Regions from separate parts of the Pseudoalteromonas sp. J2K-J979 genome, predicted to be linked through region 1. Evidence: predicted binding sites of a transcription regulator. Region 1 holds the regulator's gene; each other region holds the start of a gene.
The links. The regulator LexA, encoded in region 1, represses DNA repair genes until DNA is damaged. The targets are predictions, from matches to a motif close to TACTGTATNNNNATACAGTA.
Positions count from the first base shown of each region.

Region 1 (7,672 bases):
CTGAGATACGAGACGAGCTACTACGGTAGTGAAGTTGTTGATGCCATACTTCCAGGAAAATCCTCTAAGCTTCAGTTCATGCTGAATCGTACCCCAAACCGACACAGGTGGTCAGGTAGAGAATACTAAGGCGCTTGAGAGAACTCGGGTGAAGGAACTAGGCAAAATAGTACCGTAACTTCGGGAGAAGGTACGCTGCTGACGGTGATAGGACTTGCTCCTTAAGCTGTTGGCAGTCACAGTAACCAGGTGGCTGGGACTGTTTATTAAAAACACAGCACTGTGCAAAATCGAAAGATGACGTATACGGTGTGACACCTGCCCGGTGCCGGAAGGTTAATTGATGGGGTTATCTTCGGAGAAGCTCTTGATCGAAGCCCCGGTAAACGGCGGCCGTAACTATAACGGTCCTAAGGTAGCGAAATTCCTTGTCGGGTAAGTTCCGACCTGCACGAATGGTGTAACCATGGCCACGCTGTCTCCACCCGAGACTCAGTGAAATTGAAATCGCAGTGAAGATGCTGTGTACCCGCGGCTAGACGGAAAGACCCCGTGAACCTTTACTACAGCTTGGCACTGAACATTGAACCTACATGTGTAGGATAGGTGGGAGACTTTGAAGCAGCGACGCTAGTTGTTGTGGAGTCGTCCTTGAAATACCACCCTTGTAGTTTTGATGTTCTAACGTAGGCCCCTAATCGGGGTTGCGGACAGTGCCTGGTGGGTAGTTTGACTGGGGCGGTCTCCTCCCAAAGAGTAACGGAGGAGCACGAAGGTTTGCTAAGTACGGTCGGACATCGTACGGTTAGTGTAATGGTAGAAGCAAGCTTAACTGCGAGACGGACAAGTCGAGCAGGTACGAAAGTAGGTCATAGTGATCCGGTGGTTCTGAATGGAAGGGCCATCGCTCAACGGATAAAAGGTACTCCGGGGATAACAGGCTGATACCGCCCAAGAGTTCATATCGACGGCGGTGTTTGGCACCTCGATGTCGGCTCATCACATCCTGGGGCTGAAGTCGGTCCCAAGGGTATGGCTGTTCGCCATTTAAAGTGGTACGCGAGCTGGGTTTAGAACGTCGTGAGACAGTTCGGTCCCTATCTGCCGTGGGCGTTTGAGAATTGAGAGGGGCTGCTCCTAGTACGAGAGGACCGGAGTGGACGAACCGCTGGTGTTCGGGTTGTCATGCCAATGGCACTGCCCGGTAGCTACGTTCGGAATCGATAAGCGCTGAAAGCATCTAAGCGCGAAGCGAGCCTCGAGATGAGTTCTCACTTGGAGTTTAACTCCACTAAAGGGCCGTTGGAGACTACAACGTTGATAGGTAGGATGTGGAAGCGCTGCGAGGCGTTAAGCTAACCTATACTAATTACCCGTGAGGCTTAACCATACAACGCCAAAGTGGTTTGTATGAAGCACTGATAAATAAGCAAGAAGTTAGATAGACTGAAGTAGACAATTTTAAAATCAGCCTTCCGAATTTAGTTTTACGGCGAAAGCGGTAAAGCGGCAAAATTTTGCTTGGTGACAATAGCGTTTTGGACCCACCTGACTCCATTCCGAACTCAGTAGTGAAACGAAACAGCGCCGATGGTAGTGTGGGATTACCCATGTGAGAGTAGGACATCGCCAGGCTCCTATTAAGAAAAGCCCGACTCAATGAGTCGGGCTTTTTGCTGTCTGAGTTTTTATTTTAACTATCTGTTTGAGAAAGTCGATAATATATTGCGCTTTCATTTACCCTGTATATAATTACAGTTATCTTTACTGTATGGAAATCCAGTGTATGCGTCCACTTACAAAACGTCAGGCTCAAATACTAGAGCTAATAAAGGTATTTATTAAAGATACAGGCATGCCTCCTACACGCGCTGAAATAGCTAATACGCTAGGCTTTAAAAGTGCAAATGCAGCAGAGGAACACCTCAAAGCCCTTGCAAAAAAAGGCTTTATCGAAATGGTGCCTGGTGCAAGTCGAGGTTTAAGGTTGGTCGAAGATGATGAGCCTGAACAACTTGGTTTACCACTAATTGGTAAAGTTGCTGCTGGTGAACCTATTTTGGCTCAAGAACATGTAGAAAGTCATTACCAAGTTGATCCGATGTTATTTAAACCAGCCGCAGACTTCTTGTTAAGAGTCGATGGGATGAGCATGAAAGATATTGGTATTATGGATGGTGATTTGTTAGCCGTTCATCGATGTGCTGTTGCACTAAATGGCCAAGTTGTTGTTGCTCGTGTCGGCGAGGATGTGACGGTCAAGCGTTTTGAGCAAAAGGGCAAAAAAGTTTACCTTCATGCTGAAAACGAAGAGTTCAATCCGATAATTGTTGATTTGTCTGAAGAAGCTCTTGATATTGAAGGGCTTGCGGTTGGCGTTATTCGTAATGCTGATTGGATGTAAAAAAGATGTTAATGTTATTTTTGTTTCGATTTATATTTAACAATCTGATTTAATTGTATTTATTTTAGTGCGCTTGTCGCACTTTATTTTTTATTGCTATATTTCTCACCCCCTTTCTTGCTTAACACTCCATCCTTGACTAGTTTTCAACTACAGCTGATTGAAAAATCATCTATTGGATTCTAGTTAATAATAATAATGAAGAAATAATTTGGCGTGCTTAAATTTCTTCACTAAAGGAGTGTGTTATGGGTAAGGTCTTTATGTCCTTGCTCGTTATGTTTGTTACATCGTCTAATGTTTTTGCACAAAGCAAATACAATATGACTACAGGTGTAACTGACATCAGCGAGAATGTTTATAACCTACATATGACAATTTTTATAATTTGTTGTGTGATAGGAGTTATTGTCTTCTCTATTATGTTTTGGGCCTTATTCAATCATCGTAAGTCTAAAGGTGTGACTGCTTCACAGTTTCATGAAAGCACCAAAGTTGAAATATTATGGACCGCCATTCCATTTTTGATTCTAATCTTAATGGCTATTCCTGCGACGAAAACCCTTATTGCGATGGAAGATACATCTAAGGCTGACATTACCATCAAGATAACGGGGTCACAGTGGAAATGGCACTATGAGTATATCGAACATGACTTAAGTTTTTACTCCATTTTATCTACACCACAAGACCAAATTAATAACCATATAACTAAAACTGAAAATTATTTACTTGAAGTCGATAAACCACTGGTTATCCCAACTAATCGCAAAGTTCGTTTTTTGATGACTTCTGATGATGTTATCCACTCATGGTGGGTCCCTGATTTTGCTGTTAAAAAAGATGCGAATCCAGGTTTTATAAATGAAGCATGGACTAGAGTAAACGAGCCTGGAATATACAGAGGTCAATGTGCTGAACTTTGTGGGAAAGATCATGGCTTTATGCCAGTGGTGGTCGAAGCCGTCGAGCCAGATGCTTTTGACTCTTGGCTTAACAATGCGAAAAAAGAAAATGCGCAAGCAGCTCAAGCTGATCTGAAGCTATTAGACCAGACATTATCAGAAGAGGAGTTAATGACATTGGGCGAGCAAGTTTATATCGCAAGTTGTGCAGCATGTCATCAGGTTACCGGTTTAGGTCTAGGTGGCGTATTCCCTGCGCTCAAGGATAGTCCTATAGCAAAGGGCGATATCATTGATCATATCGACATAGTTTTGCATGGTAAACCAGGTACGGCTATGCAAGCCTACGTAAAACAACTTTCTTTAAAACAGCTTGCAGCCGTTATTACCTATGAGCGAAATGCCTGGGGAAATAATACTGGGGATCTTGTTCAGCCAAGTGACGTAAAGAATAGAATGAAGGAAGAATAATAATATGACCGCGCTTACTCATGAACATTCGGATTCTCACGCTACCCCAAGTGGAATAAAGCGTTGGCTATTTACAACAAACCACAAAGATATTGGCTCATTGTACCTTATCTTTTCTTTGGTTATGTTTTTAGTCGGCGGTGCGATGGCTATGGTTATCCGAGCTGAACTATTTCAGCCTGGATTACAGTTGGTTGAACCTGATTTTTTTAACCAAATGACAACAGTACATGGACTCATTATGGTTTTTGGCGCTGTGATGCCTGCTTTTACGGGGTTGGCAAATTGGATGATCCCAATGATGATTGGCGCACCAGATATGGCGCTTCCTAGAATGAATAACTGGAGTTTCTGGATACTCCCTTTTGCATTTTCTATTTTACTCATGTCACTTTTTATGGAAGGTGGTGGACCTAATTTCGGTTGGACCTTTTACGCACCTCTATCTACAACGTATAGCAATGATAGTACAGCATTTTTTGTGTTTGCTGTTCACATTATGGGGATTAGTTCTATCATGGGGGCGATTAATGTCATTGTGACGATTGTAAATTTGCGCGCTCCAGGCATGACGTGGATGAAATTACCATTGTTTGTGTGGACTTGGTTGATCACTGCTTTTTTATTAATTGCTGTGATGCCTGTTTTAGCAGGAGCAGTAACAATGGTTCTCACGGATAAATATTTTGGGACTAGCTTCTTTAATGCTATGGGTGGCGGCGACCCAGTCATGTTTCAACATATCTTTTGGTTTTTCGGTCATCCAGAAGTGTATATTATGATTTTGCCCGCTTTTGGTATTATCTCTTCCATTGTTCCTACTTTTTCTCGTAAACCTTTGTTTGGCTACGCTTCAATGGTCTATGCAACTGCCTCAATTGCGTTTTTATCTTTCATTGTATGGGCTCACCATATGTTTACCACGGGGATGCCTTTAGCTGGAGAGCTATTTTTTATGTATAGCACGATGCTGATATCGGTACCTACAGGTGTTAAGGTCTTTAACTGGGTCGCCACTATGTGGCGTGGTTCAATTAGTTTCGAAATCCCGATGTTGTTTAGTATCGCTTTTATTGTGCTATTCACAATAGGAGGGTTTTCAGGTTTGATGCTGGCAATCACCCCTGCAGATTTTCAATATCATGATACTTATTTTGTTGTTGCGCATTTCCATTACGTTCTCGTAACTGGTGCTGTTTTTTCTATCATGGCAGCTGCGTATTATTGGCTGCCAAAATGGACAGGCAACATGTATCACCAAGGGTGGGCACAAGCGCATTTTTGGCTCTCACTTATAAGTGTTAATGTACTTTTCTTTCCTATGCACTTTGTTGGTCTAGCTGGTATGCCAAGACGTATTCCTGATTACGCTCTTCAATTTGCTGATTTTAATGCAATCATCAGTATTGGTGGTTTTGCTTTTGGTCTATCGCAGCTACTGTTTGTATGGGTTGTGATTAAGTGTATTAAAGGGGGAGAAAAAGCGACTGCGAGAGTATGGGAGGGTGCGCATGGACTCGAATGGGAAGTGCCTTCACCAGCTCCGTATCATACGTTTGATAAACCTCCGGTTATAAAATAATGGCTTCTTTACATAATAAATTGTTATTTAAGCTGCTGATTACATGTGCGGGAATGTTTGCGTTTGCATTTGCTCTCGTCCCTCTATATGACGTGTTTTGTGACATTACTGGATTGAATGGCAAACCGTCTTTAGAAGAGGCAGAGCAAAGCGCGGAGATTGATAATAAACGGTTAGTTGATGTGGGCTTTATTACTCATATTCAGGGTTCTGCTCCATTTAAAGTATCAGCTGAAACTCAGCGAATTACAGTCCAACCAGGAGCGATGCATAAGGTTGTATTTAAGGCTAAAAATATTAGTGATACAGATCGTGTTTTACAGGCGGTTCCATCAGTCTCCCCAGGCTTAGCAGCTAAATACCTCCATAAAATTGAGTGTTTTTGTTTTAATCAACAGCCCTTATCAGCAGGTGAAATGGCGGAGCTTCCACTTATGTTTTATGTTGATACAGCGTTACCACACAAGTTTGAAGAAATAACTTTATCCTATACTGTTTTTGATATCAGCGAGCAAATTCAGCAAGCAGTAACTGCCTCAACTAAGGAGACTGTGAATGAAACCAGAATATGAAACATATTACGTCCCATCACAAAGCCATTGGCCGATAGTCGGTGCAGTTGGGATGTTTTTTATCGCGCTTGGTGCAGCGAGTACGGTCATCAATTCGACAAAAGAAGAAGCGTCAGGGTTAACTCAGTATCTGCTATATGTAGGTATAGCGACCATCATTTACATGCTATACGGTTGGTTTAAAAATGTGATTGATGAGTCTGCTTCTGGGCTTTATTCGAAACAGATGGATCGCTCTTTCCGACAAGGTATGAGTTGGTTTATTTTTTCTGAGGTGATGTTTTTTGCTGCATTTTTTGGGGCTTTATTTTACGCCCGAGTATTGTCAGTCCCTTGGTTGGGTGGGGCCAGTAATAATGCAATGACCCATGAACTACTTTGGCCGACTTTTGAGGCTGTTTGGCCTTTAGTGACAACGCCAGCAGGCGAGACAACTCAGGCAATGCCATGGACAGGTTTACCATTGATAAATACCATTATCTTACTAACTTCATCAATAACGATTCATTTTGCTCATCAAGCTTTAGAAAAAGACAATCGCACTCAATTAAAACTTTTTTTAGCTCTAACGGTTGTATTAGGTGTGATTTTTTTAGGCTTACAAATAGAAGAATATGTTCATGCATATCAAGACTTAGGGCTGACTCTTGATGCGGGTATTTATGGAAATACCTTCTTTTTATTGACAGGCTTTCATGGCTTGCATGTAACTCTAGGTACGCTCATTTTATTTATTGTGTTATTACGTATTTATAAGGGGCACTTCACTTGCGAGAACCATTTTGCTTTCCAAGCTGCGGCTTGGTATTGGCATTTTGTGGACGTAGTGTGGTTATGTCTGTTTGTGTTTGTTTATGTTTTATAAATGGATTTTGATTAGGGCTTATCCAACCCAAAGATATCGCGGCTAAAATACCGACTAAAATTAAAACAGATGTAAATACACGCCGACCTAGGTATTTGGACATTGAAGGTGCTTTTGGATCGGCGCGTATCATTATTAGCAGTGCTTTAAAAAGACTAAATAGAATAAACAATAATAACAAAATAATAATTAGCTTGATTACCATGGGCTTTCCAAAGGTGTTTATGGATATAAGATTGCTTCATCAGTCATTTCACTTCTCATTTATAGCACTATTAATCACTTTATTAATAGCCTTATCTTGTGGTGGACTTGCTAGGTGGCAATATTATCGCGCATCCGAAAAGCAACTGACATTGAATTACCTAGCAGATAAGGCAAGTTTAGGGGAGTTGAAGTGGGAAGCTATTCAGTTGATGCCTGCAGATTGGAATAAAACAGGGCTCATTGTTCATCTGAAGGGCTCTTTAACTCAGAATAAATATTGGTTGTTAGATAATCGGGTACTCAATGGTCAGGTGGGATATGACGTTTTGGCTATGATAGAAATAGCGAATGAACCTAAAAAACTGCTAGTAAATTTGGGGTGGATCCCTACTGATTTTAATCGAAATTCCTTACCGTCTGTAGAGCTTCCCGATACAGATATCAGCATCAGAGTTCAAATTAAACAAGGAGATCTCGCTGGTTTTTATCTGGCGCATGAGCAAGAAATATCACTGTATTGGCCAAAAAGAATTCAATATATTGATCTTGATAAACTGGCAAAACAATCGAGCGAACTCTTATTACCATTTATGGCATACGCTGAAGAGTCAATTCTTAACATTAAGCCACATTATAAGCCTGTAGTGATGACTCCACAAAAGCATA
Region 1 is NZ_CM200281.1:3,324,016-3,331,687, reverse strand. It holds rRNA gene AC3KVK_RS15235 (23S ribosomal RNA) at 1-1,390, shown strand, start outside; rRNA gene rrf (5S ribosomal RNA) at 1,521-1,635, shown strand; gene lexA (transcriptional repressor LexA) at 1,787-2,404, shown strand; gene coxB (cytochrome c oxidase subunit II) at 2,653-3,780, shown strand; gene ctaD (cytochrome c oxidase subunit I) at 3,785-5,362, shown strand; gene AC3KVK_RS15210 (cytochrome c oxidase assembly protein) at 5,362-5,934, shown strand; gene AC3KVK_RS15205 (cytochrome c oxidase subunit 3) at 5,918-6,799, shown strand; gene AC3KVK_RS15200 (DUF2909 domain-containing protein) at 6,699-7,004, opposite strand; gene AC3KVK_RS15195 (SURF1 family protein) at 6,895-7,672, shown strand, end outside.

Region 2 (7,672 bases), 1.7 Mb from region 1:
CGCGGACGATTTCGCTAACGATGGAAGTATCTCTTTAAAAACCACAACTACTCCCCAAAAGATTCTGTCATTAAACCCACAGATGGTACCCCTGCTTTTTTCAAGAAGTCCATTAATAACAAGACTTCTTGATACGACACTCGTCCATCACCTTTAAGCATCACGGGAGTTTTTGGATCTTTATCTAGTGCTAGTTTCACTTGAGCAGCAATATCAATCGCATCCATAGGGGCTTCAGGGTCAATCCCAATACTGGCAAAATATTGGCCTTGTGCATTGATTGACACCACAATCGGTGGCGAACCATCACTTTCAACCAACTCAGACTGATCCATTTGGGGCAGTTCGACTTTTACACCGTGAGTAATCAAAGGGGCTGTCGCCATAAAGATAATCAACAGCACTAACATCACATCGATGTATGGCACAACATTAATTTCCGACACAGGGCGGCGTTTTTTACGCTGGTACATTACGCTTTCGCCTCATTTTGCGCAACCGCTTGACGGTGTAAGATATTTGAAAACTCTTCCATAAAGTTTCCATAGCTTGATTCAAGTTTTTCTACTTTATGTGCAAAACGGTTGTAGGCAATAACGGCCGGGATTGCAGCAAATAAACCAATAGCAGTTGCAATCAACGCTTCTGCAATACCTGGGGCGACCATTTGTAATGTTGCTTGCTTGACTTGGCCCAGAGCAATAAAAGCATTCATGATCCCCCAAACGGTTCCGAATAAGCCAATATATGGGCTAATAGAGCCAACAGTGGCTAAAAAAGACAGACTCGACTCTAATTTTTCTATCTCGCGTGATAAAGCCACTCGCATCGCTCGGTGGGTGCCATCCATAATTGTGCCCGCAGCCGTGAGATTACTTTTAGATAGACGGGCAAATTCTTTAAAGCCTGAGCAAAATAAAGACTCGAGTCCATCAGGTGTTTGCGTACGAGCAGACAATTCAGTATAAATTTTGCTTAAATCAGTGCCCGACCAAAATTTATCTTCGAATTTTTTTGCTTGGACTTGGGCTTGCTTTAAGGCTTTATGACGCTGAAAAATCATGGTCCAAGAAATCACTGACATCGCCACTAGCATCAACATCACTAATTGAACTAAAAAACTGGCCTTTAAAATTAAATCGATAAATGACATTTCTGATCCCACTACTTTCTTCTCCAGTTCGCTGTAGTTTTTATATGATAATTGGCTACTTAGTTATAATGATTGCGATATAGTTCAACAAGGGATGAATTTAACTCGCCAGCCTTTTTTGTGCGCTCTAGTGTAACTAGCGAATGAGTTGCTGACAATGGCTTACAAGACGAATGACTGTTTTTTAACTTAAAAATCACTGACTTTTTTGTAATCGATTTAGATTGTAATAAATATTGAGAAAAACAACATAAAACTCGTGTTTTATGCATTTTAAATGCATAAGTGAGCAAAACTACAAACATCACTCATAGTCACAATACTAAATCTAATTTATAAAAAGGATTAAACACTATACTTTTTCATTAAAAATCAGTGGTATTTAATATAGGTGCTGAAAAGTTAATCAGAAATCCAGCAAATAAAATACCTCACCCATTAAAAAAACTAATGTCAAAATTAAATTTTTCTAGTTTGATAAGCGCCCTTCTCAGCTGTATTATTCACTCTGTACTGAACGAACACACTTGTTCTTAAACAGTTACTAGTAAAGTGATTCTGATTTTTCATTTTACTCGACATTAAACGTCAGACATTTAATGTTCCCTGGATACTTCCTTCAACTTGTTGTTTTGCCCGCATCAATATGCGGGCTTTTTTTTGTCTGTAGTTTGGCATAAAAAAAGCCGTTAACACGGCTCTTCCACATTTTAGCTAACACTAATCTGCTTTTGCTAATCCAAAATGAGCGTAAGCACGATCAGAAACGATGCGTCCACGCGGTGTACGTTGAATAAAACCTTGTTGGATTAAGTAAGGTTCAAGCACATCTTCAATTGTTTCTCGTTCTTCACCTATGGCCGCAGCGATATTATCGAGCCCAACAGGGCCCCCCATAAACTTTTCAATAATCGCTAAGAGATATTTACGATCCATAAAGTCAAAACCATGTTTGTCTACATCGACCATATCAAGGGCTAAACTAGCGATCTCTTGATTGACATCACCATCGGCTTTTACTTGCGCATAATCACGAACACGTCGTAGTAATCGGTTTGCAATTCTCGGCGTCCCCCGTGAGCGCATTGCTATCTCAATGGCTCCTTGTTCATCCAAATGCAAATTTAAATATTGTGCCGAGCGTTTCACAATACTTGATAAGTCAGCAACTGAATAAAACTCCAAACGCTGGACAATCCCAAAACGATCTCTGAGGGGCGACGTTAACGAGCCTGCACGTGTTGTCGCACCAATTAAGGTAAATGGTGGTAAATCGAGTTTAATTGAGCGTGCTGCTGGGCCTTCACCAATCATGATATCGAGTTGATAATCTTCCATGGCCGGATACAATATTTCTTCAATATGGGGACTCAACCGATGGATCTCATCAATGAACAATACATCGTGTGGCTCTAAATTAGTTAGCATCGCGGCTAAATCCCCAGCTTTTTCAAGTACAGGTCCTGAGGTGGTTTTAATGCTCACCCCTAACTCGTTTGCGACTATGTTAGCTAAGGTCGTCTTCCCAAGCCCTGGAGGCCCAAAGATTAAAAGATGATCAAGTGCTTCTTCCCGCGAGTTTGCGGCTTGAATAAAAATCTCCATTTGCCCTTTAACATGGGGTTGGCCTGTGTAGTCAGCCAGCATTTTAGGGCGAATTGCCCGATCAATAATATCTTCATTGGCTAATTCACTTGGCGCAATTAAACGATCTGCTTCTATCATGGGATTCTCTTGTTCAATTTACAGCATCGATTTCAATGCTTCGCGGATCAAGACCTCAGAGGTTTTGCCCGGGGCGCGCAATGCTTTAACGGTCTTTTCTGCTTGAGCTTGTTTATACCCTAAGGCAACCAGTGCCGCAATGGCATCATCTTGTGCATTATCTTGACTTGATGGGGTTGATTGCATTTCAAGTACCAATTCTTTACTTGAATCACTGAACAAATCCATGCCCCAATCTTTCAGACGATCTTTCATTTCAAGTACCAAACGTTCGGCCGTTTTTTTACCGACACCAGGTAGCTTTACTAAAGTCGTGGCATCTTCATTGAGTACACATTGCACAAATTGCTCTGCAGACATCCCCGATAAAATCGCTAAGCCTAATTTAGGCCCTACGCCATTGGCTTTTAATAATTCACGAAATAAAGCACGTTCAGTTTTATGGTTAAATCCATACAATAACTGCGCATCTTCACGAACCACAAAGTGAGTATATAAAGTTGCTTGTTCACCTTCTTTAGGCAAGTGATAAAAACACGTCATTGGTAAACTAATTTCATAACCAACACCGTTTACATCAAGTAGAATTTGTGGCGGCTGCTTTTCAATTAATAGCCCGCTTAATCGTCCAATCATTATTGTATTACCTTAATCTGCCGCGTACTGTTTTTTTCGCTTTTCCGGCAAGTTTTATTAAATTTTGTTCAGAGTGGCCATGACACATAGCAATAGCCAACGCATCGGCGGCATCGGCTTGCGGCATACTTGGCAAAGCAAGCAAGGTTTTGACCATGTGCTGCACTTGCTTTTTATCTGCGCCACCATTGCCCACCACAGCTTGTTTTACTTGGCGCGCAGAATATTCGCTTACCATCAAGTCACTCATTGTTGCCGCGACAATTGCAGCACCACGAGCCTGACCTAACTTTAATGCCGAATCAGGGTTATGAGCCATGAACACTTGTTCTATAGCGAATGTATCAGGCTGGTATTGCTCAATTATTTGACTCACGCCCAAATAGATCGTCTTGAGTCGCTCCGCTAGTAGTTTTTCACCTAAACGAATACAGCCACTGGCAATATAGGAATATTTTGCACCTTGAAATTCAACTAAACCATAGCCCGTTAAACGTGAGCCGGGATCGATCCCTAAAATAATGGCCAAACAGCACTCCATAACGTTGTAGCTTATGTCGCCATAATGCCTTACAACTGTATAAATTACCAGTGCACTTTATTTGAATTAGCTTTTTTGCAATAAAAAAGCGGCCAATGGCCGCTTAATTCTAAAAAGAAACAGTTACTCTTTTTCTTTTACTGCAATAGCAAGTTCAGTCAACGAATCAGGGTTCGCTTTGCTTGGTGCATTGGTTAATAAACAACTGGCTTGAGTCGTTTTAGGGAATGCAATAACGTCGCGAATGTTTTCAGTGCCACACAACAGCATCACGAGGCGATCTAGGCCAAATGCTAACCCTGCATGTGGCGGTGTGCCATATTTTAGAGCATCAAGTAAAAAGCCAAATTTATCTTGTTGTTCTTTTGCATCAATACCTAGAATCCGAAATGCCGCTTCTTGCATATCGCCATTATAAATACGAACTGAGCCACCACCGACTTCATAGCCATTTAATACCATATCGTATGCATCTGAAATCGCACCAGCTGGGGCTGCTTCTAATTCAGCCGCAGAAATGCCTTTTGGTGCAGTAAACGGATGGTGTACAGCATGTAATGTGCCTTCGTCATCTTCTTCAAACATTGGGAAATCAACAACCCAAAGTGGCGCCCAAGCATTTAAGTCAGTGAGCTCAAGATCTAAGCCAATTTTCAAGCGCAATGCCCCCATTGCTTCGTTCACAACATTTTTCTTATCTGCGCCGAATAGAATGATGTCACCCGCGTTTGCTTGCGTACGTGCTAAAAGTTGCTCGACAATTTCAGGTGGTAGAAATTTAGCAACGGGTGATTGTACACCTTCAGCACCTTGTGCCGGATCGTTGACTTTCATCCATGCTAAGCCTTTAGCGCCATAGATACCGATAAACTTGGTATAATCATCAAGTTGTTTACGTGAAAGCGCCGCACCACCAGGTACTGTTAATACAGCGACACGGCCTTTTTCGTCATTGGCAGGACCTGAAAAGACTTTAAATTCAACGTCTTTCATTAAATCAGCAACGTCTATCAATTCAAGCGGATTACGTAAATCGGGTTTGTCTGAACCAAAACGAGTCATCGCTTCAGCATAAGGCATCACTGGAAACGCCCCTAGGTCTACTTCAAGTAATGATTGCCACATTTCACGAACGAGCCTTTCTGTCACCTCACGCACTTGATCAGATGTCATGAATGAGGTTTCAATATCTATTTGCGTAAATTCAGGTTGGCGATCAGCACGTAAATCTTCATCACGGAAACATTTAACGATTTGGTAATAGCGATCAAACCCTGACATCATCAACAATTGCTTAAATAATTGTGGTGATTGCGGTAACGCGTAGAAACTGCCTTTATGAACACGACTAGGCACTAAATAATCACGTGCACCTTCTGGCGTAGCTTTAGTTAACACTGGTGTTTCAATGTCTAAAAAGCCTTGTTCATCTAAGAAGCGACGTACAAAACTGCTAGCTCTAGCGCGAAGCTTAATGCGATCACTCATTTCTAAACGGCGTAGGTCTAAATAACGATATTTTAAGCGCATTTCTTCTGAATTTTGCTGATTAAAATCAAGTGGTAACGGCTCAGAGCGATTAATAATTTCAAGGCCTTGCCCTAAGATTTCGACTTCACCCGTTGCCATATCGCTATTAATTTGGCTTTGTGGACGAGCGCGAACAATACCCGTTACTTTGACACAAAATTCATTACGTAATTGATTGGCAATATCCATTAAGCCCGCAACTTCTGGGTCAAATACCACTTGGACTAACCCTTCACGGTCACGTAAATCGATAAAAATAAGGCCACCTAAATCGCGGCGTTTGTTGATCCAACCACAAAGCTCAACCGTTTGTTCTACATGTGTATTATTTAGCTGTCCGCAATATATAGAGCGCATATTTATCCTGTGTATGTCACCTCAAGCCACAGTTTTTGGCGAGGTAACTCGATTCATTTAACAAATTAATCGCCAATTATATAAAAATCACAGTTAATGTCATCACGGGATGCACAATCTAAGCAATTATTTTTAAACACGGTGAATTTTTCATATCGAGATATGCATATACTTCGCCTTGCTGTAACAGCTTTGTTATTATTTTCCTTTATTTATTCGGTGATTAAATTGTTATGCTTTATTTAGGTTGCCCACAATGGGGCTCTTCGCATTGGCGCGGGCGATTTTTTAGTGCAGATTGTAAAAATGCCGACATGCTGCACCAATACAGTCAAATATTTAATTCTGTCGAAGGGAATACAAGCTTTTATGCCGACCCCACCCCAGAAACATTACAGCGCTGGCTCAAAGCCGTCGGTCCTGATTTTCGTTTTACCTTTAAAGTACCGAAACGAATATCTCATGATGCAGCCTTACAGCATATTGATGCAGAGTTTGCGAAATGGTGTCATTTATTCAGCCCTTTATTTTCGCAAATAGGCAGTGTGATGTTGCAGTTGCCCAGTCAATTCGCTCCATATCATTTACCTTTACTCGAAAATTTTTTGAAGCAAGTACCTGATCAGTTGCCTCTTAGTGTGGAGGTGAGGCACTTAGATTTTTTCAAAAAAGACGACAATGAGACACACCTTAATCAATTGCTTATTAAGTACAAGGTTGATCGCGTAATGATGGATACCCGGCCGCTTTTTAATGAACCCGCAACGACTGCTGCAATTATTGATGCACAACAAAAGAAACCCCGTGTGCCCTTGCATGTCATTAGTACAGCCAGCACCCCTATTATCCGTTTTGTAGGCTGTAGTCAGTTAGAAAATAACCGTACTTTTTATCAACCTTGGTTAAACAAAATAAAACACTGGCTCGATGAAGGTAAAACACCCTATGTATTTTTTCATACGGCTGACAATCATGACTCCCCTTTGCTCGCCAGACAATTTATGCAAGATCTTCAGCTGCCTCACCCTGTATTAGCGCCTTTTCCTGCTGAAAAACAAATGCAGCAAAACAGCCTTTTTTAGCGCTACTTTGGCCGTAAAATTTGGTAAACTTTGATTTTTACAGGGGTATAATTAATGAGTGACAAGCAGTACTTTTCAGGTTATCCACCAGCGATTCAACAACAAGTTAGTCAATTGATTGAACAAGGCAAGCTAAAGCAATATTTATTAAATAAGTATCCTAGCGCTCATCAAATCACCTCTGATAAGGCATTGTTTCATTATACAAATGAATTAAAACAGCGCTATTTGAAAAATACGCCTGTGATCAATAAAGCGCTGTATAAAAAGCAAAAAGATCTAGTCAAAAATGCACTCGGCACCCATACATTCAGCAGCAAAAATCACGGTGGAAAACTCAAAATCGCTCATGAAATTGCCATCGCAATGCAATTAAAACATGCTCCTGAGCCACTTTTAAAAGTGCTAATAGTACATGAATTAGCCCACTTTAAAGAAAAAGATCATAACAAAGCATTTTATAATTTATGTGAGCATATGCTGCCGCAATACCATCAGCTTGAACTCGACTTACGTTTGTTTATTTACCAGTGTGAATTTTTTGAAGGGTTATATTAAAAATAAGGCGCATCCAGCGCCCAAAATCTAAGCTTACAGCCCCAAATCGGCCATAAAATCATCATCAATATCTGTCGGTTCAGTTGCTTT
Region 2 is NZ_CM200281.1:1,379,158-1,386,829, reverse strand. It holds gene tolA (cell envelope integrity protein TolA) at 1-30, opposite strand, end outside; gene tolR (protein TolR) at 48-473, opposite strand; gene tolQ (protein TolQ) at 473-1,165, opposite strand; gene ruvB (Holliday junction branch migration DNA helicase RuvB) at 1,874-2,878, opposite strand; gene ruvA (Holliday junction branch migration protein RuvA) at 2,897-3,514, opposite strand; gene ruvC (crossover junction endodeoxyribonuclease RuvC) at 3,522-4,043, opposite strand; gene aspS (aspartate--tRNA ligase) at 4,179-5,942, opposite strand; gene AC3KVK_RS06440 (DUF72 domain-containing protein) at 6,176-7,024, shown strand; gene AC3KVK_RS06435 (M48 metallopeptidase family protein) at 7,079-7,582, shown strand; gene AC3KVK_RS06430 (DUF3334 family protein) at 7,616-7,672, opposite strand, start outside.
Region 2: the regulator LexA is predicted to act here: its motif matches at 4,089-4,108, upstream of ruvC (crossover junction endodeoxyribonuclease RuvC).

Region 3 (7,672 bases), 900 kb from region 1:
TCGTTAACTACTTGATGACGCACGTTACCTGCTTCATCGATTAGGAAAGAACCACGGAATGCAACGCCTGCTTCTGGATGCTCCACGTCATATGCTTGACAGATTTCGTGTTTAACGTCAGCAACAAGTGCATATTTAACTGGACCAATACCACCTTCGTTAACAGGCGTGTTACGCCATGCATTATGAGAGAATTGTGAATCGATAGAAACACCAATAACTTCAACACCACGTTTTTGGAATTCTTCAAAACGCTTGTCAAAAGCAATTAGTTCAGATGGACAAACAAAAGTGAAATCTAGCGGGTAAAAGAAAATAACTGCTTTTTTACCTTTAATTGTTTCGTGAAGGTTATAGCTATCAACGATTTCGCCATTACCTAGTACTGCTGCAGCTGTAAAATCAGGAGCCTGACGGCCAACTAATACACCCATTGTATTCTCCAATAAATTGAAATGATTATCGATTAAGAGCTAAGCTCTTGTTGCTGTCATTATTATTGTGGCAAAAAAACAAAACCCAACCCCGATTTTAAAATTAAAACCAGTTAATAAGTTTTTAGACCAAACAATACCAACCATTCAGTGGTTTGATGCCGTTTAATTCATTTTATATCAAACGAATAACCAAGCACACAACTGAGGCAGTATCCTACTGAGCTAGTTACTTAAAAGACAATCGGATTTTACGATGGGTATGATTGAAAAAATAGAAGGAAAAAAGATAACTCCGTGTATAAACGAAAAAACCCTGCAATGCAGGGCTTTATAATGAAGCGTTAATTCGTTAGTCCATGATATTTTCAGGGATTGAATTGCGTAACTCGTGCCAAATTTGGCCCGAATTCAAACCATATTTACGCATTAAGAAAATCGCTTCATCAAATTTATTTTGCTCAGCTAATGCCATAAGATCTTTATAAAATTGGCGTGCTAAGTCACGAGTGCGAACGTCTGAAAAGTAATGCTGCGCAATTTTAGAATACAATCCGCGAAAGCCATTCAGTGTTAACACATAAATCGGGTTACCACACGCTGATGCCAACTCGTGATGCATACGGTAGTCGTACTCTGCTAGTGCTTGTGGTGTATCTTCAATCTCTTCACTACGCTTTAGGATTTCAATGACTTTTTCAGGATTGTTTTTAATCGCTGCACGAGTATAAATAGCACTTATGTTTGTTCGTGCAGACAAAAGCTGATCAATCAGGTCTGGCATTTTATCTTCATCTAGTCGAGCTAATGTTTCGAGAATATTAAGGCCAGAGGTTTCCCAGAAGTCATTGACTCGTGTTGGCTTACCATGCTGAATTGTTAACCAGCCATCCCTCGCTAGACGCTGTAAAACTTCTCTTAAAGTGGTACGTGTGACGCCGATTAATTCTGAAAGCTCCCTCTCTGCTGGCAAAATAGAACCAGGAGGAAACTCACCATTCCAAATTGATTCAACTATGTATTCTTCAGCAAATCCGGCAGGGCTTTTCGCTTTGAAAATTCTCATCAACATCCCACTTTTAATAATTATATGCTACTTCATCAAAGACTGATTGTACCAGATGAGGCGTAACTAACAAGAAAATGTATCAAGATATCGTGACTCTGAATCTTTTAATAAAAGTAGATAAGTGTTCACTTTTGTTTAAGCACATAGTTTTAATTGACTTCACTCGCACTTGCTAGCAGATTTTATCTGCTCACATAAAATCAGTGATTAAACACAGCTACTTTTTTCATTATAAGGTCTCAATATTCCTTCAATTTATGTTGAATTGTAGCCCTTTCATACATGTTGGTTCTTTTAACTCTTTAGTTTACGTCGTGGCTTTTACACATCTTATCTGAAACACACTTCCACTATCTGTTATAAGTATGGTTTAATCAGCAGATTAAATTAATAGACATCGGATGGGTTTGCCCCACCCTTAAAAACTCTTTCTACAAACAGGTTATAAATGAATTTTATTGCATCTCTTCCAACTTCTCGGGCTGCATGGTTGTCACTGGCCGCGACCGCTTTTATACTCGAAATATCAGCATTATTTTTCCAGTATTTCTTGAATCTAGCTCCCTGTATCATGTGTATTTACCAACGCACCGCAGTGCTAGGGTTAGTGTTCTGCGCGATAACAGCAATTAACCCTCATAATCTCTTGCTGCGCGTGTTTGGGTACCTGTGCTGGGCTATTTCAGCTTTTTGGGGATGGAGTATTGCCAATGAGCATATCGCCATGCAAGAAAATACTAACCCGTTTGCTTTTAGCTGCGAGATAGTGCCTAACTTCCCAAGCTTTATGCCTCTACATCAATGGATACCAAGCTTTTTTGAAGCGACAGGTGACTGCGGTGAAATTAGCTGGTCTTTTTTAGGGATGAGTATGCCTGGATGGATGCAAATAATTTTTGGCCTTTATAGTAGCGCGTTTGTTTTGGTGCTAATGACTCGATTTTTTATTAAAAAATCAGTTTAAGGAGAAGAAATGATTTTTTTCACATCTCGGAATATTCCTGAACTCAAAGGGTTGAGATATACAGAACGCGCTGAAATTATCAAACTCGCGCAAGGAAATTTAACCACACCTCAAAAGACGGTGTTAAATATTATTAAATTACTATTTCTAACACCTTTGTTTTTATTGTTAGCAAATATAGAGAGTTGGTGGCTATTACTTTATTTGTTTATTTTAGTGATTAGCTACCCAATCGTGACCAATCCTATAACCTTTTATTTTATTAGACACACCCTCGAGGGTGCAAAAGATGAGTATTTCAAACTGACTCAATAAATTTAAGAAAAGGGCTGGAGACAGCCCTTTTATCCATTAAAACTTCACTTTCCCTTCTAATTTTGCAATCGCTTTATCACCAATCCCTTTCACATTTTTCAACTCTGTAAGAGATGTAAATTCACCAAATTGATCGCGATAAGCAATAATAGCTGCAGCTTTAGATTTACCAACTCCAGGTAACACTTCAAGTTCCTTCGCGCTGGCTTTATTTACATTAATTAAACCTTCTTGGCTGATTGCCGTATCAGGATTAATCACAATTTCCTCACCTGCAATCACGACAGGGCTCAACATTGCGAATGTAAATATAACTAAGAATAAAGATGTCATTAACTTCATTGTATTTCCTCCTTGATGTCCACCATGGACTGACTGTCAGCTCATTTAGCTAACATATTAACTAAAGAACATGGTCATAAATTTGTCAAAAGGAAGTGATATGGAGAAATTGCTCACGCAAGTGTACAATTAAATGAAGCTGTTAAAATTTTACACTTGAAAAAAAACACCAATAAAGTTACTGTATAAAAAAACAGTACTCTTAGGAGAGAATCATGGCCGTTGTTGTCAAATATGTTGTAGAAAGAAATGGAGTAGAGCGGATGACTTTTACAAGTAAAAAAGATGCTGATGCTTATGACAAAATGCTTGATATTGCAGAGTCTTTAGAATCAATTCTTTCAACAATCGATGTCCCCTTAAGTGAACAACAAGTGGAGTCTCTTGCACTCGAAATGGCCAAAGATAAAGATAATATTATTAATGCCCTAAAAGGTATTAGCAAAACTGCAACTAAAACGACTAAAGGCAAAAGTGAGTCTTCAGGGAAAATTGCAGAGATAAAACAAGCAGGATAAAGCGGGTTACCCCGCTTTTACAATCACACTCATTTTAAAACTTCGGCTACAGCCTTCGAGAAGTAATCGATATTTGTTTGGCTTATTCCTGCCACATTGACTCGGCTTGAACCCACAATATAAATACCAAACTCCTTTTGTAAACGGTCAATTTGTTCTTTATTAATACCTAAGAAAGAAAACATACCATGCTGGTGTTTGATAAATGAAAAATCTTGATCTGTCTGTTTATTTAAAGAATCAACAATTAAGTTACGTAGACCATTTATACGATCACGCATTTCGGCTAACTCTTCATGCCAAAGTGAGGTTAATTCTGTACTACCTAAAATAGTATCAACTATCGCTGCGCCATGTGCAGGTGGCATCGAATAAATACTGCGTACAACGCTCAACAAAACAGAATTAGCAATATCTGCAATAGCCGGAGTTTGTGAAATAATTGAACAGGCACCAATACGCTCTCTGTATAAGCCAAAGTTTTTCGAACAAGATGAACAAATAATCAACTCATCAACTTTATCAGCTAATAATCGAAGGCCAGCAGCGTCATCATCAAGACCTGTGCCAAATCCTTGGTATGCAATATCAACCAAAGGTGTAAAGCCTACTTCTGCAGCAATATCAGCAACAATTTCCCACTGCGCCTGATTTAAGTCCATTCCACTTGGGTTATGGCAGCAAGCATGTAATAAAACGACATCACCCTTAGGGATTTGCTTTAAGGTTTCAACCATTTCATCAAACAATAACCCTTTATTCTCATAATCGTAATAAGGATACTCTTTGACTGTTAAACCTGCAGCTTCAAATAAGCTAATATGATTGGCCCAAGTAGGAGTGGTAACCCACACTGTCGCTTTTGGATTACAACGAACAATAAATTCTGCTGCAACACGTAATGCCCCCGTGCCACCAGGTGCTTGCGCTGTTCTTACACGATTCGCTAGTAATGCACGATGCTCGCCTAAAAGTTGCTGTTCAATTTTACTACAAAAACCAAGATCACCCGCTAAGCCGATATATGACTTCGACGTTTCATTTTCTAAACGAAATGCTTCTGCTTTTTTCACAGCTTTTAGAACAGGTGTATTCCCTAGTTCATCTTTATACACGCCTACACCCAAATCAATTTTGTTTGGATTTGTATCTTGGCGATAAGCGGCCATTAAACCTAAAATAGGATCGGTTGGTAACGGTTTCAAAATCGAAAACATTGCTGGTATCTCTTTACTCGGGGTTAATAAAATACTAGCTTAACATAAACTCATCTTTTGTAAGCTAGCTTTAAATGGATATTTATTCTCTACTACTTTCAATCACTTTACTGCTAATTAAGTAGATATTTTGGGATAATAAGACATGCAGCAATTAACAATGCACGCTGCTCATCATCAAAAAAGTGTAATTTGAATGCTTCGGCATCAATAATCCCTAGTAATTGATTATCTTCATTGAGTATTGGTAAACAAGACTCAGCCAGTACTTTAGGATCACATGTATAATACTCCCCCCCCTCAGATAGATAGGCAGGAATATCGTTGATTACGCGGGCTTGTTTCGACAGCCCTACTTTGACGTTATTGCTCAAAGCGGCAAATACTGAATTCAAAGGAAAACAAGCTCGACTTTCTGCGCCAAAATAAGCTAGCTTGACTAACTGCTCTTGTTCATCATGCGTAACTTTTTGATAAATTCCAAACCAATCAACCTGCGACTCCTTCACAACGCAATCTACGATTGTTTGCAAACTATTAAGGCGTTTAAGATTCAGACTATCTGCAATATTGACTATTGAACTCAACTCAAACGGCTCAGCTTGTAAGTGCCCGAATAGACTACAACTCCCACCTTCTCCCAATTCAGGAACGTAAAAACTAAGTGGGGCTTGAGTATCTTGTGCATGTTCACTCAGATATGTTTGAATAAGCTCGATTTTGCTTTCGATTAATGAAACCGGGCATTCAAGCCCTGAAATTGTTAAATATGAAGAAATCATTTAGCCATCAATACATCTAAAAATAGAGAATTGATACTATCATGGCAAAATAGGAAAAAGTAGCAAACAGATCGCTTAATTATTAATTAACTGATAACGAATCGTTATGGTATTTCCAATCTCGTTATAAGTGACTTCTTTGGCAATTTCAGCCATCAACCCTACCCCCCTACCATGTTCATGTTCATTATCAGTGCTGGTCAACTGGGTTGCTTTTTTAAAGCCTTTACCTGAGTCTGTAACAATTAATTTGATTTCTTTTTCTTGTGGTTCATAGATAGCGTTTAAGCTGATTTCACCACTACTTAACGCTTCTAATCGCTGTGCTCTCAACTCATAAAACAGTATAAAACCATCATCTTGATTTTTTAAGTTTGAATCTAACTCTAATAAACCATGATCAACGGCATTATTATAAGCCTCAGAAAGTAAAAGAAATAAATTTGAGCGATGCTCAGATGCCCCTTCAATACTTGATATTAAATTAACCATTTGAATCACAGGATCAGTGGTTTTTAGTAAACTCGCATCAAGGCTTAATGAAAATGATACTGGAATATCACAATAGATTTGTTCTTTTGGCTTTGAAAGAGGACTCGGCTTGCAATGCAATAAAGCTAAGCTCAAATCATCTTGTTGAGCGACATCTCCACTAAACTCCTTGACTGCATCAACAATTTCTAAAATACCCGCTTGCTCAGAACTAGCGATGACGTCAAGCACTCGGTCTTCACCAAAGTAATCATCATTTCGATCTGCAGCCTCAATGATGCCATCAGTAAACACTAAAATACGATCTGTATTTTCAACCTCAAAATGGACGATATCTCGCTCAAACTCATGATCATCTAATATACCCAATGCCATGTGTTGTGACTCAAGTACGCGTTTAACTAGACCACTTTGATTAAGAACATAACAGTCTGGCAACCCACCTAACCACGCTGAAAAGCTCCGCCCACTGCTACTCAATTCAATAATCGTTGCTGCACAAAACATATGCTCAGGCAACAACTGTGTAAGTACTGTATTGAGTTCTGCTGCGATATCACCGACAGATAGACCTTTATGCGCCATCGTATAGAAGACTTTCGAAGTCGGGAGTGCGCCAATGGCAGCTGCGAGTCCATGTCCAGTAAAATCACCTAACAGCATATAAATACCACCAACTGGACTCGGTGCAACTAAAAATAAGTCCCCGTTAAACATCGAGGCAGGTGACATGTGGTAATCAATAAGATCTGGAACAACAAGCCGATCTTGCAGGGCATTTGCAAAAATATGCTCAACAATTTCATGCTCTCTTTCTGTTTCATTTTGATGATATTCAAGCAATTGATTTTGTTGATAGGACTTTTTACTTAACTCTCTTGTCCGACTATGCGCTTTGATTTTGGCCGATAGAATGACTTTATCAAACGGTTTATTTAAGAAGTCATCTCCTCCTACTTCTAAACAACGCTGTAGACTGTTTTGATCATCAAGGGCAGTAATAAAAATAATCGGAAGATACACATCCTTCGATAACTCTTTGATAAGTGGCGCGGTCTCATAACCATCCATTACTGGCATCAACACATCGAGCAATACTATATCCGGTTGATAAATCGGTATTTTTTCTAGTGCAAGTTGGCCATTTTCAGCTGTTTCTACATCATAACCTTCCGCATTGAGCATAAAAGTTAACAGCTTTCGGTTTAGCTGCTGATCGTCAACGACTAATATTCTCATAATCAGTCGATATCAAACTTTTTATCAAAACGCGATATCTGTAATATTTTCTTAATTTGGGGGCGACAGTTTGCGATTTGGATAGCAGAAACACTCTCTCCAAGCGATTTTTTCATATTTAACAGCATGCCTAACGCAGAACTGTCCATGTAATCTGTTTCACGTAAATCAACTATTACTTTAGGTGTTTCATTACCAACTTCTGCATAAGCGGAGCGGAAAGATTGAACTAGGTTAAAATCAAACTTCCCTTTTATTTGAATTGTGAAAACTTTACCGTCAGATGAAAGACTTTTATTT
Region 3 is NZ_CM200281.1:2,420,040-2,427,711, forward strand. It holds gene AC3KVK_RS11200 (peroxiredoxin C) at 1-434, opposite strand, end outside; gene fadR (fatty acid metabolism transcriptional regulator FadR) at 787-1,500, opposite strand; gene dsbB (disulfide bond formation protein DsbB) at 1,952-2,467, shown strand; gene AC3KVK_RS11215 (DUF6170 family protein) at 2,477-2,782, shown strand; gene AC3KVK_RS11220 (ComEA family DNA-binding protein) at 2,819-3,124, opposite strand; gene AC3KVK_RS11225 (YebG family protein) at 3,340-3,642, shown strand; gene AC3KVK_RS11230 (amino acid aminotransferase) at 3,672-4,859, opposite strand; gene AC3KVK_RS11235 (GAF domain-containing protein) at 4,973-5,641, opposite strand; gene AC3KVK_RS11240 (ATP-binding SpoIIE family protein phosphatase) at 5,717-7,372, opposite strand; gene AC3KVK_RS11245 (STAS domain-containing protein) at 7,375-7,672, opposite strand, start outside.
Region 3: the regulator LexA is predicted to act here: its motif matches at 3,304-3,323, upstream of AC3KVK_RS11225 (YebG family protein).

Region 4 (7,672 bases), 380 kb from region 1:
ACGGACCTGATAAGGCATTAGACATACCTAAAGTGATCGAGTTGTGAGTGATACCAAACTCAGCCGCATATACAGGGCTAAGTAGGAATATGATTGTGATGAAACAGCGTATCAAATTGAGCCTCGACTAATGAAAACCACTCGTTTATCGCTTCTTTTATATTAAGCTGTAATGATTTTTTACCATTGATATTTAACTCTAAAGCGATAGTGTGTAATGCTTTCTTTTGTAATATTAGCTTAATTAGTATTGCTTGCGAGTTTTCAGAGCATTCATTGAGTAAATGATGAGTGTGCCAGAGTAAACGCCAACAACTTGCGAAACAATCAGCAAATAGTAGTGGTCCGTTTAAATATCGCTGTACAATAAGCGCATCCTCAACCTGTGCGAGGTCATACTTTGTATGAGTAAGTATTTGCAGCACTAATCGGGGGTCGATCTCGTGTAAGTGATGCATTAAGTTTAATGGTAAATCGCGATTAAACTGAATATTTTGTTGATTCAACAATGCATTGCTCTGTGAGAGGGTTTTGGCCATTAAGCATGCATGCTCTCCACTTATATGATCTTTACTAAAACCAATTTTGCATAAATTATAGCCTTGGCTTTGCCAAAAGTTAACTAAGTCGGCATGTCCGCCAAAGCTTGCACCTATCAGGCTGATTTTTTTTGCTAGCGAATCCTCAATGAACGAGAGCAGCTTGCGACCTATCTGTTGGCGTTGTAGCTGAGGTTGCACAGCAATACGAACAACTCGTGCCATGGGGTGCTGTAAATCACGGCTATCACCAGTCAATTGCGCAAGAGTCTGTGCCATCAAATGCCCTTTTGGTCTACGCGCGCCTTTGATAATTTGTTGGCTTAATGTATCACTCAGCAGGCCTTCTTGTTGTACTAAGGCGGTGGCTAACACTTGGTGATGAAGTGTTGCGATAAATATCTTAAGTCCTGATGCATCAAGTAAATGGCGCAAGTCATTGGCTGTCGTTTGGTAATGAGCCATGACGAGTAAAGCAAAAACTTGCTTGAGCAGGGCTTCATCTTGACTCAATTGTTTTTGGGAGACTAATGAAAACTGAGGCGTACCATTTACTTGAACCTCGGAAGGTTCAGCATTGAGGCATAACAACTGATTGATGTGTTGTTCAAGTGGATCTTGAGTAGCAAACCGAATGGGCTGGCTGAATGAGATAAAATGAGCCGCTGGAAAGTGTTGTGTTAAGTAGGGGCAAAAACGAAGCGTGAATCCTCGCCCTGATCCTTCATAACCATGTTCTGTGGTGGCAAAAATAACTCGATTAAATGTATGCAGTACTTTGATTAAAAAAGGCACAGGTAAAGACGCTGCTTCATCTATGAGTAAAATATCAATCTGGTTGTGATGTTCAAATAATTGATCTGGCGGAATAAATTGCAATGTCCTGGCAGAGGGAAGATCTTGCTTATCAAGAGATGACAATTGCTGTTTATAAAACTTAAATGTTGTTTCCACCGCGCGTTTCTGGGCGGCGCAAATGATAACGCGTTTCCCCTTACTTGTTAACGTAGCTGCGGTGATCCCCAAAGCCGCAGATTTCCCCCGGCCGCGATCGGCTCTTAATAATACCGGGCGATTGGCACGACCTAGGGCATATTTTTGTAGCGTGTATAGTGCTGATTGTTGTTCGCTAAGCGGATCTTCATCGGGGTGGGGAGAAATAGAAGGAATTCGCAGACCATTATACTGATCGTAAAACATGCACTGACAGCTGTTTAGTCGTTGGCTTAACCGAGTGTTAAAGTTGCTATTTGTATTAGTCTGTTCAGCAGATTGATATGAATAAAAATGTGGGTCGATAAAGGTCTTTAATTCAGCGTTGCGCGGAAGCAAAAGTATCAATAACCCACCCGCAGTGACAGTCCCTGATACAGCGGCGAGTAAATTTGGTTTCAGACCAGAAAAGCCATCGTAAATAACATGCTGATGCTCTTGTCCAAGCAATTGATGGGTATGCTCGGGCCAAATCGACTGCTGTAACAACGCATTATTACTCAGAACTAGCGGGAGACTTAAATAATCTTCACAAAACTGGAGAGCATGTTGGTAAACCCAATCTTGCTCACCTGTGATGACTAATAGTTGTCGATGGCGGTTATTCGCCAGCTGCGATAAGTAGTCTTTGATCTGAATACTAAGCGGCATTTACAAACTCTGCAGCCTAGCGTAAGCAGTGACCAGCCATTTAGTACCGACATCATCAAAGGCAACCTGAATGCGTGATTGCGCACCTGTACCTTCATAATTGAGGACAGTTCCTTCACCAAACTTAGTATGAAGCACACGCTGGCCTAAATTAAAGCCTGTATCTTCAAAAGCGGCATGACTCATGGCCGAACTAAAGCGATTGCTCGCTTGCGGGCGTGTTACTTGAGTTTTAATGCGGATTTCTTCAATGCACTGTTCTGGTATTTCGCGTAAAAAGCGTGATGGACTATGGTATTTCTCTTGGCCGTAGAGTCGTCGTGTTTCAGCATGGCTAATGTAGAGTTTTTCCATGGCCCGCGTCATGCCAACATAGCAAAGCCGGCGCTCTTCTTCGAGGCGACCCGATTCTTCGTTACTTTGTTGTGATGGGAACATTCCTTCTTCTACGCCAGCCATAAATACTAATGGAAATTCAAGTCCTTTGGCGGAGTGGAGCGTCATCATTTGCACGGCATCTTCGTGCTCTTCAGCTTGGCCCTCTCCCGATTCTAAGGCGGTATAAGATAAAAACCCTGTCAGAGGCGAGGCGAATTCTTCTTCGGCGGGGAGTTCAAATTGACCGCAAGCATTGATTAATTCTTCTAAGTTTTCAATCCGAGCGCGACCTTTTTCGCCTTTTTCGGCTTGATACATGGCCATTAAGCCTGAGGTATGAATGGTGTATTTCGCTTGTTCTTCAAGATTGAGTTCTTGAATGTTTTCTTCTATTTGCTCGATTAAATTAACAAAGGCAGTAATCGCCGATGCTGCACGGCCAGTTAAGTGTTTTTGCTCTATCAGGGTTTTCGCAGCGTACCACAGGGGGAGTGATTCATTACGTGCGCAGTCGCGAACTAAGCTTAGTGTACGATCACCAATACCTCGGGTTGGGGTGTTGATAATACGCTCAAAAGCAGCATCGTCTTGGCGATTTCCAATTAAGCGCAAGTAAGACAATGCATCTTTGATTTCTTGACGTTCGAAGAAGCGCATGCCGCCATAAATTCGATATTTTAAGCCTTCTTGTAATAAAGCCTCTTCTAAAATTCGAGATTGCGCATTATTACGATATAAAATGGCGCTGTCTTGTAAAGCATTGCCCGCATTGAGCCAAGAGCGGATCTTGCCGACAATAAAGCGCGCTTCATCTAACTCATTGTAAGCAGCATAAATAGAAATTGGCTCGCCTTCATTGCCATCCGTCCATAAGCTTTTGCCCATTCGTTCAGAGTTATTGGCGATAAGTGCATTGGCAGCTTTCAGTATGGTACTGGTTGAGCGGTAGTTCTGTTCAAGGCGAATCGTTTGCGCATTAAAGTCGCTTAAAAAGCGACGAATGTTCTCAATTTTTGCGCCGCGCCAACCGTAAATAGATTGATCGTCATCACCGACTATCATGACATTGCCACCTTGGCCTGCGAGCAGTTTCAGCCAAGCATATTGAATGGTGTTGGTATCTTGGAATTCGTCAACCAGCATATGCGGAAAGCGCTGTTGGTAGTGACGTAGTAACGTCGGTTGGGTGTTCAGTAGTTCGTAACAGCGTAATAATATTTCAGCAAAATCGACTAAACCTGCGCGGTCACACGCATCTTGATAAGCGGTATAAATATTTAAAAACATCTGCTCATTCATATCATACGCTTTGATATCTTTGGGGCGTAATCCTTCGTCTTTTTTTGCACTGATATACCAAGAAACTTGCTTGGGTGGCCATTTTTTATCGTCTATATTCATTGCTTTAAGTAAGCGCTTGATCATGCGTTGTTGATCATCAGAATCGAGAATTTGAAAGGCCTCTGGTAAGTTGGCTTCACGGTGATGCGCACGCAAAATACGATGTGACAAGCCATGAAAAGTGCCAATCCACATCCCGCCAGCAGAAGTGCTGATGGTCTCTTCGACGCGCGAGCGCATTTCTTTCGCTGCTTTATTGGTAAATGTGACGGCAAAGATGCTGTAGGGTGACGCATGTTCAACTTGCATCAACCAAGCGATACGATGGACGAGTACTCGGGTTTTGCCAGAGCCCGCACCTGCGAGAACCAGCATGTTTTGTAATGGCGCAGCAACAGCATCGCGCTGTTTATCATTTAAGCCATCGAGTAATTCAGAAACGTCCATCAGTATACCTTTTTCAATTCTTGTGTTGGCAGTATAACAGGAGTTTTTAATGGGCTAAATAAAATACTGTTTTTATGAACAGTTGTGTGAGGGAGGAGCAAAAAAGATTACCAGTGAAAGCCCTAATGAGCGAAGAAGTCCTGACAAGGTATCACTTAAGGAATGTCATTGATTACTCATTTAAAGTTTGTTTTAAGCGATTTTGAACGGTTTCAACTAGCCTATCGGGCTGAAATTTAGATAAAAAGGCATTACACCCCACTTTTTCGACCATGGCTTCGTTAAAACTGCCACTCAGAGAGGTATTGAGCACAACAAATAGATTTTTTAGTTTAGGGTGATTGCGGATTTCAAAAGTTAGGCGATAACCATCCATAACAGGCATCTCTGCATCCGTGATTACCATTAAAAACTCTTTCTCAACGTCTATGCCTTCATCAGCCCACGATTTCAACAAATCAAAAGCTTCTTGACCATTTTGAGTGGGGATAATTTCAATCCCTAATTGGGAGAGTGTGTCTTTGACTTGGCGTCTGGCTGTTGGAGAGTCGTCAGCGTGTAATACCTTTCGGCCCGCAAATTTATCAACAATATCGGGATCTAAGATCCCTTCAGAAATTTCGACTGTGTATTCGACTATTTCCGCTAACACTTTTTCTACATCGATAATAGAGACTAATTCTTGAGTACCGTTTCGCTCTAATTTGGTGAGGGCGGTTAGATAATGATTTTTACCGATACTGGATGGCGGCGGCATAATGTTTGACCAAGTCATATTAACAATTTGGTCGACTTTACCGACTAAAAACCCTTGCACGGTTCGGTTATATTCAGTGATGACTAAATTGCAGTCGTCGCCATGTTCAATCGGTGGCAGGTTTATCGCCTGGCGTAAATCAATCACTGGAATTGATTCATTACGAATATTCGCAACTCCAGAGATTTTAGGGTGAGCATTCGGCAACACGCTGAGTTTTGGTAATTTAACGACTTCTTTTACTTTAAATACGTTTAAAGCAAATAGGTTGCGACCATGGAGGTGAAACAGGAGCAACTCAAGACGGTTTTCACCGACTAGCTGGGTACGTTGATTAACGGAATCGAGAACACCTGCCATGTTATACCACACTACATAAAGTCATTATTCCTATAGTTTAATACGATTTACACATAAACCTAATTTATTCCCATAATTTTTGTTGTGCACGTTTAAACAATCATCTCTAAAGCTAAGACATCTGTAATTGAAATATGGGCTAGCCCTTTGTACTGGTATTGGATTGCTTGGTTATCTAACCAGACAGACATACAGCCCGCATTATTTGCACCTTGTACATCGGTATCAAGGCTATCACCGACATGTAAAATACTGTTTAGTGGTACGTTAAAATGCTGGGCAGCTTGCTGAAATAAATCAGAGGCGGGTTTCGCTTTACCATCGCGACCGGCCATTAAGACTAAATCAAATATCCCCTTTAGGTTAAAAAGCTCAACATCAACATTACCATTCGTGATGGCAATTACTTTATAGTGTTTTTTTAGTCGGGTGAGCAAAGATAACACGGTTTCATCGACGACAATTTGACTACGCGCATTGGCAAATGCTTGGTAGGCTTGTGTTGCGTGATGCTCTGTGTCTTGAAATGTGTATCCTATTTTTTGCAAAGCAAACCTAAGGGTTTGTTGGCGCCATGAGGTCACATTATCCACAATATCTGGTTGATGTTCAGCAACGATATCGCGGCATTTCGCCCAAAAATTTGCTGGTTGCTGTTGCCATAATGTCAATTCATTAAGGTAATCGAGCTGCGCTTGGACGGCGGCTTTGATTATTGGGTGATTGTTATAAAGGGTATCGTCTAAATCAAAGCTGATTACTTTAACTGGGTTAATTTTCTTATAAATTTGCACAATACATAACCTTATATGAAAGCTAGATTAAGAACGATTTTTTTTAGCTCGAGGGTGGGTATTGTCGTACACCTTGGCTAAATGTTGAAAATCTAAATGGGTATAGACTTGGGTCGCTGAGAGGCTACTGTGCCCGAGTAACTCTTGCACTGCACGCAAATCGCCACTTGATTCTAACATGTGGGATGCAAATGAGTGGCGCAATTTATGTGGGTGAATACGACTGCTGATCCCTTGATTCGCACCCCACTGATTCATTCTAGTGCGAACTTGGCGTGTAGAAATGCGTAACTTCTTTTTACTTAAGAACAGAGCTTGCTCATCGGGCATCGCAAATTCCCCACGACATTGTAGCCATTGCTGCAAGGCCTCGATAGCTTGACGACCTATCGGTAAAATGCGTTCTTTATTACCTTTACCTAAAACACGGATTTCAGCAAGAGCTAAGTCTACATCCTGTAAGTTTGCGTTCACCAACTCGCTAACTCGCAATCCTGAAGAGTACATTAATTCCATCATTGCTTTGTCACGAAAGCCTAAGCTATCTTCTGGAGTCATTTCGAGGAGTTGATGCATTTGATCCACATCGAGATTTTTAGGAAGCGGGCGTTGAAATTTTGGGCCTCGAATCCCCTGAGCTGGATTGACTAGCTCAGTTTTTTTGATTTGCAGATATTTGTAAAAACTGCGAACACATGAGAGTTTTAAGTTAATCGTGCGAGCGTTTAAATTGCGGGCTTTTAAACTCATGCTATAGGCTCTGAGTTGTTCTGGTTGGACGGTGAGCCAGTTATCGGCCTTATCTTGTAAGAAGCATCCGATTTCTTGAAGTTGTAAGCGATATTGTAACAGCGTATGTTTGGAGTAATTTTTCTCATATTTGAGGTATTGAATAAATACCTCAATGCCATTGAGCCAACTTGCCTTTAGTCTTTGCGGTTCACTCATACGAAGTCAGCGAGTTTAGTGTGTAGTGCTTTGACAAACTCATTAATAAAGAAGCTATCTTGTGACGGTTCGAAGTGGATCGGATCATTACTCGCAAACGCTAGGACAGCCAAAGGCGTTTGAGTATCGCCAATCAAATAAAGTGCGACAGACTGGCATTCTTGATCAAATAATAATGCTTGTTCTTGTTGGTTAATACGGCCTAAATAGCAAGGAGATGAACTTAAGCGGTGAGTGACAATACTGGCTAAATCATCATGGTATTGCAGCAATTTGCATTCGCAAATATCAAGGTTCGCACTGATGAGGGCGACTAAATTATTGGCTAAGTCAGCAAAGTTATCATGCATCATTAAATGGCGATGACACGAACTAAACACCTGATAAATTTGCTCACTGCGACGAGCATGCAAAGTAAGTGTATCGAGCTGCAATTGTTGCTGTTGTAGTTGTTCTTTTAGACG
Region 4 is NZ_CM200281.1:82,127-89,798, forward strand. It holds gene AC3KVK_RS00380 (ABC transporter substrate-binding protein) at 1-115, opposite strand, end outside; gene AC3KVK_RS00385 (tRNA(Met) cytidine acetyltransferase TmcA) at 78-2,183, opposite strand; gene uvrD (DNA helicase II) at 2,184-4,349, opposite strand; gene AC3KVK_RS00395 (chemotaxis protein CheV) at 4,522-5,466, opposite strand; gene AC3KVK_RS00400 (HAD-IA family hydrolase) at 5,559-6,263, opposite strand; gene xerC (tyrosine recombinase XerC) at 6,288-7,208, opposite strand; gene AC3KVK_RS00410 (DUF484 family protein) at 7,205-7,672, opposite strand, start outside.
Region 4: the regulator LexA is predicted to act here: its motif matches at 4,414-4,433, upstream of uvrD (DNA helicase II).